2 regions of the Shewanella sp. S23-S33 genome follow, and region 2 is predicted to be linked to the other one. Evidence: riboswitches for the same ligand, from Rfam matches in the RefSeq annotation. Region 2 holds a riboswitch; the other holds the start of a gene.

Region 1 (3,429 bases), on a different contig from region 2:
GTGAGATTTAACATTCAATTTAGCGCGATTATGATCCCAATTTCCAACCTTATTTGTCTTAACTGGCAAGTGACTTATCAAGCATTGGCGTAAGCACTGCGCTTGTCGCGTGTTGTATTCGCGTTGAACTTTACCCTGTTTGCCTCCTCTAATCTGCGTTGGGCACTCGCAAGTAAATGCAATCATTGGATAATTTGCTTTCAATATTCAGCAACTCGATATTGGATTGATATTGGATTGATATTGGATTTGAGTGTAATCGTTCCACGTTAAGCATCATTGAAATCAATGGATACTATACAAAACCTAAGGATGGATTTTGCCTTTTCAACATCAACCCAAGGCCGCGCCTTTATTGACAGCATCTCCTACAGCGATAGCGATTGGAGATGATGCCAATAGTGCTTTGCTGATTTCGGTCACATCGCCAGAAGGCGAGACTTTTATCGCCTTTGATCATCACCTCGGTGAACTGGATGCTGCTCAAACGCCTGTTTTTACCACTGATACGGAGCCATTAGCGTTCAATAGCGATGCAGGTCATTCAGCCTCTAAGCATGACATCAAAGGCATAGCTCAAGATAAAACCCAAGATTTGGTACTGCAAGAAATCCATGCTGAACATCAACATAAATTGGTTCCTGAGTCTGAATCCAAACCTGAACTGTCTAGGACAATACAAACTAGTGCTCAGGGATTGGGTACGGGATCAGTTTTGCGTGCTCGTCAGCCATATTTCAAAGAATTAAGTCTGCTATTTTTCGTACTCTTAGTGCATGTGTGTTTATTTTTACTTATCTGCATTTTGTGGCGCCCGCAGTTAAATCCCTTTGGATTGAAGGAAATAGAAAGCCGTGGCCCTAAAGTGGCAGCGATCAAGGCTTACTTTATTTATGCTCCCGCGGTAGAGAAAGCCGAAACCTCGGAGTCCGAAACTGAGATAAAGGCCGAGGATAAGACTGAAGCGACAAGTTTAGTTGAGCCTATACCAGTTCCCACACCTCCAACTCAAGTTAAGCCTCTGCCAATACTTGAAAAGGTCATGCCTGAAACAATAGCACCTGAAAAGGCCGTCTCTGAAAAAGTGGAAGCGGAAAAAGTAGAGCAGGGAAAAGTGAAGCCAGATACGGTTAAACCGGACATCAATCAATCGAACCAATCTCAATCAAAGAGAACTCAATCAAGTGCCCAAAGTGAAGTACAGCCCGCTGAAGTGACGGCAAAAAAACCAACTAATACGCTTGATACCACAGAAATAAAGCCGCAGCTTGGCGCTAAGAGTTTACCCGCAGCAGAAGGTGAGAGCACAATAGCGACAAGCTCAAGCATGAGTTTATTCACGCAGCAATATTTTGAACGTCAGCGCGAGCAAGCGCTCGATGATCTCGTCATTGAACAGGCCGATAAATTCACCCTGAAATCGAATATGAGTGAAATGAGCCCAGAGATGGAGGTGCTATTTGTCCCTAACGCCGATGATTTCGGTGGCACAACGAGTCTAGATTTACCCTTAGATCCAAATCGTATTGTGCGTAAAGGGGATACTTGTTATCGCGTGGTACAAGTCGGCACTCAAGTTAATCCTAACGCCGAAAATTTAGGTTTTCCCATTAACTGCAGTGGCAAAAAAATCAATCAAGCTATTGATGATGCCATTCAATCTCGATTAAATAAAATGATGCTCAAACCCCATCAATAGCTGCTTTCTTTTATGATCTATTTTCATGCTAATTATAGATTTTTTAGTTTAATTTTATTTAATCAATTAAAAACAATTAATTATGAATCTTTATTTTGGATTGGTGGTTAAGATTTTTAATTGCTTTTTTCCTTGTTTGTTGCTGCCGCTTCTGTCTATACTGCGCACTCATCTTGTCGGAGTGCCTCTTGGCTGAGACCGTTTATTCGGGATCCGTTGAACCTGATCAGGTTAAAACCTGCGAAGGAAACAAGCGTAATAACACACATTAAATCGCCAAAATAGACGGCTTGAACACCTGTTAACTCAGCAGTGTTTTAAGCCTTAATGTTTAGATTTAATTGTTATTGAGCAGGGTAACTCAATTTTTGAAGCCAGTGTTGGCCACAAAAGTTGATTGCCATGTCCAGCTATCAACAACTCAATTCTCCAGACAAGCAACTCCATTTTTTAACGTGAGATTGCTTATGTCCAGTTCAAACCCAAACCCAGCTGTAGCTGCCAGTGCGATAGAAATCACAGCGCTAGAATCGACAATCCCTAATAAATCGACTGAGTCTCGTCAATCAACAGTGCCTAAGGCGCCGAGTCGCCGCGAAACCCGTGCGCAGGCCCAAGCCTTTATCGATACGCTAGCGCCACTGCAACATCCTAATTCACAAAAGATTTATCTCGAGGGTTCCAGTGCCGATATTCGCGTTGGCATGCGGCAAATTCTGCAGACTGACACCCTGGTCGGCGGCACAGATGATGCGCCCATCATGGAAAAAAATCCGCCAATCCGCGTGTACGATTGCGCCGGACCTTATTCCGATCCTGAGGCCGACATCAATGTGCGTCTAGGCCTTGGTAAATTAAGACAAAACTGGATCCTAGCCCGCAACGACACAGAGCAATTATCCTGCGCGACCTCAGACTTTACCCAACAAAGACTCGCCGACGACGGTTTAGAGCATCTGCGTTTTGAGGCAGGCTCGAGTGCCATTGTCAGCCCACGCAGAGCGCTGCAGGGCAAACGAGTCAGTCAATTACACTATGCCCGTCAAGGGATTATCACGCCCGAAATGGAATATGTGGCGATCCGCGAGAACATGGCACTTGCGCAAGTACAGGATGAAATCCTCAATCGTAAAGCCAAGGGCGAAGCTTTTGGTGCCTTAGTCGGCGAACCGATTACCGCCGAATTTGTCCGCGCTGAAGTCGCCCGTGGCCGCGCGATTATTCCGCTGAATATTAACCATCCCGAAGCCGAACCTATGATCATCGGGCGTAACTTTCTGGTGAAAGTGAACGCCAATATCGGTAACTCGGCGGTGACCTCTTCCATCGAGGAAGAAGTGGAAAAGCTCGTCTGGTCTACCCGTTGGGGCGCAGATACGGTAATGGATTTATCCACAGGTCGTTATATCCATGAAACCCGCGAGTGGATCATCCGTAACTCGCCAGTGCCCATTGGCACAGTGCCGATTTATCAAGCGCTGGAGAAAGTAAACGGCGTGGCAGAGGATTTAACGTGGGAAGTGTTCCGCGATACCTTAATTGAACAAGCTGAGCAAGGTGTTGATTACTTTACGATTCATGCTGGTGTACTGCTACGTTATGTGCCGATGACGGCTAAACGCGTTACTGGGATCGTTTCCCGCGGCGGTTCAATCATGGCCAAATGGTGCCTGAGTCACCACAAAGAAAACTTCCTCTACAGTCATTTTCGTGAGATCTGTGAGCTTTGC
Region 2 (3,429 bases):
CTCATAACCTACGCGAGCATTGACGATAGTGTAGGGTTCAGAGCGGGATTCATTGCTGTCTGAATAATAGAATTCACTCTTACCGCTAAGATTCAGGTTAGCAAACCAACCCGAATTGGCACGATAAGTCCCGCCAAGGCTGTAGGTAACGTGTGGAGAATGGGCCAGATCGCGGCCAGTTAAATCCACCTCAGTGCCATATTTGTCCTGATACTGGTAGTCACCGTAGGCCGTTTCTAACCAACCTATGCTTGAGTAAACTTGCAGATTATCCGTGGTATACCAGGTTGCATCTAACTCAGCGCCATAGTTATTCGAACTGCCTGCATTTTCAGTGAACAAGATAAAACGCTGTGGTTTATCAGGATCTTGCTGTGATGCAGCCACCTGTTGATCTTGTCTGTCCATATAGAACAGCGCCAAATTAGTATCGATAAGTCCCGCTAACCAATGGGATTTAAGGCCGATTTCATAGTTATAGAGCGTCTCAGTACTAAACTCTTTTTTATCGTTCAATTCGACGGGTAAAGTCATGTTGAAACCGCCCGCCTTGTAACCGCGTGCGACTCGGACATAAGCATTGTGCGAGTCGTTCAGCACTTTACTCACAGCAATATGACCGCCCCACATGGTTTCGCTCGGGTCGAAATTATCGTTATTCGTATCAGAGTAATGACTGTTGCGACGCTCTAAACGTAGACCCACAGATAAAGCATAATTTGAGCCCAAATCCGTATCGAGCTGGCCAAACAGTGCATAGTTTGTCGCTTCATACTCTGAGTCTAAGACTTCATCCGGCGAAGCATTGTACTCAGAATACAATTGGTTATCTTCTTTCAGATTCATGGCATACACACCAAGCAACCAATCTGTACTCTCTGCAAAAATACGGCCCTGCTCGGTAGAACTTAGGCGAAACTCTTGCGACACGGTTTTACGCTGACCCGTTTTATCCCAAAAATAATCGTATTGACACGGCGCCAGATTGCCATTGTCATCATTGCATTGCTTAGAGGCCCAATATTCTGAGTTAGCCCAATCGCCATCGTAACTGTAATGGTGATCGGTATTCGCAAAAGAGGTTAACGAAGTTAATTCGAAGTTTTCTGCGCCAGAATAGGTCGCTTTAAAACCCGCGCCTGTGGTGCGTTGGCTATCAACACCCGGTTGATCCGATGTTGTCTGAGTTGGTGAATTAGTTAAACTCCACACATCATAGCCATTATCAAAATCGGCATGCAGCACAGTTAAATCAAACTGCAAATCATCTGTCGCATACCAGCGCAGCTTAGCGCGGCCGCTGAATTCATCGCGACCATTGGTATCATCACGGTCTAAATACAGGTTATCGTGGTAACCATTTTGCTGGTGCTGCTGCATTGACACACGATAAAGCAGCTTGCCAGAATCCGTTAATGGGCCCGAGCTAAACCCGCTAAAAGTGCGTAAATCATCCTCGCCTAACGACACTTCGCCGCCATGCTCAAACACATCAGTTGGATCGTTACTCTTCAGATAAATCAATCCCGCTAAGGCATTCGCGCCGTAACGCGTCCCCTGCGGTCCACGAAGCACTTCGACCTGCTGTAAATCGTACATACTCGACACCATACCAATACCGGATAAATCAATATCATCTATGATGTAGCCCACGGAAGAATTAGGTGCACCTTGGTATTGTTCCTGCTCCCCTACACCGCGAATTTGAAAATATTTCGGCCGCGAGCTTCCACCTGACCAGTTAAAATTGGCGATAGAATTAAGCAGATCTTCAAAGTGTTGCGCACTTTCATCTTGAATTTTTTGACTGTCGATAACGGTAATGCTGGAGGGCATTTTTTCTAAGCTTGAACTACGAAAATCCGCCGTCACCACCATGACTTCCATCTCAGGGCTGGGATCGGGTTTATCGATAGCATCAGTTTGTGCAAGTGCAGAAGTGCTCATCGCAGCAGCAATGGCTAATGCCAGCGGTGCTCGGGCTAAAAATAAGCTTGGCGATACGGTTGAAAATGGGGATTGATGGTTTGACGTTTTACGGTTTGACATAGGACCTCAAATATAATGTTTGAGATCCGGCAACGAATAAGCGATTCAGAAGTGTGCTGTTGATTGGCCCATTCCTACGCCGGTATTAGCCGGATCAGGTTCTAAGGGTTCGTCAGATGACATCTCAGTTTGCAGCCGTTAACGTTAAAATCAGAGTAACATTAATGCACAACAAACACCCCTTGGCGGCGCCTAGTATACATGACGGAAATAAAAAGTGGGCACTCTTATCTCTGCGATTCAATTAAATGTCGCGAAAACCACTGCCCTTCAGTTCGTATGATGAAAATGTATTTAGTATCAGCCTAAATCCTTTCATCCATTTGACCGCCTATCATGATAATGCTATAGAAGGTCGCAATTTCGAACACAGTAAGAGGATCATAGTCGATGCAGCTAAAACCTTTATCGAAAGGACGTTATAGCCAGCGATGGGAGCAAGACTATCCACTTATTGAAGCGGTTGTACTTAGCTGCATCAGCGAAATAAAAATGCTCAAAAAAGGCGCTCACCTCATGACGCAGGGGGAAGCGATGGCATCACTTGTATTGGTGAAGCAAGGTCGAGTATCACTCGGCCATACCGCGAGAAATGGTCGGTGTTTTCAATTAGGCACTATTGATTGTGATTCACAACTGTTTGGCGAAATGGAGTTCTTCACCCAGTACCACTGTCAACTAGACATTATTGCCAGTGAACCCTTAGAAATCATGTTGATTAGCGCTGAAAAACTACAACATTGCCTCGGTCAGCATCCTCAACTCGCGCTATTTTTCGCTAGTGCAATTGCGATTGACTACCAAGACACAGTGGATATTTTTACTCGGCGACTGCTCTATCCCATCAGTTATAACGTGGCATTTGATATTTACCATGAATACTTAAATGACTTGCCCGTAGATGGCTTTAGTAAACGCTATTTAGAGGCTGAACGATTTGGCACTACCGACCGAGTCTACCGTCGGGCACTACAAAATCTTGAGGAACGAGGCTTAATTGAGCGGAAAAAAGATGGCATTCGGATTTGTGATCTCAACGCACTCAAGAAATTTGTTGAAGCAGGTATATAACCGCTTTCAACATAACCCACACTCGACTTAATTTAACAACCGAGTGTGGGATGGATGCACAGGTAAATTAACTTACCGATGGCGAGTGTTGTTCCATAGCCGGTTTCATCCGACTTGAAACGATCAATAGCATAAATATCGCTGCGTAAAGCAGAGGTATCACATACATCACTGTTTGTAATCCGATAATACGTTCAAAGAAAGAACTGATGGCTGGGCTAAACATCGCCCCTGCACTTCCGCTAATAAGTATATATGACACATTTTTGCTGCTGGCTTTTTTTACAAAAGACACGCCATAAGCAATAA

The links. A riboswitch is a leader RNA that binds a small molecule or an ion and turns the genes downstream of it on or off. The one in region 2 is predicted to bind thiamine pyrophosphate.
Region 1: linked by a shared signal. The riboswitch ahead of thiC (phosphomethylpyrimidine synthase ThiC) and the one ahead of ACHA99_RS06695 (TonB-dependent receptor) in region 2 are both predicted to bind thiamine pyrophosphate.

What each region holds. Positions count from the first base shown of each region.
Region 1 is NZ_JBHFFD010000068.1:91,536-94,964, forward strand. It holds gene ACHA99_RS18885 (hypothetical protein) at 320-1,699, shown strand; TPP riboswitch at 1,867-1,965, shown strand; gene thiC (phosphomethylpyrimidine synthase ThiC) at 2,167-3,429, shown strand, end outside.
Region 2 is NZ_JBHFFD010000021.1:143,063-146,491, forward strand. It holds gene ACHA99_RS06695 (TonB-dependent receptor) at 1-2,049, opposite strand, end outside; TPP riboswitch at 2,104-2,242, opposite strand; gene ACHA99_RS06700 (Crp/Fnr family transcriptional regulator) at 2,440-3,120, shown strand; gene tsgA (MFS transporter TsgA) at 3,188-3,429, opposite strand, start outside.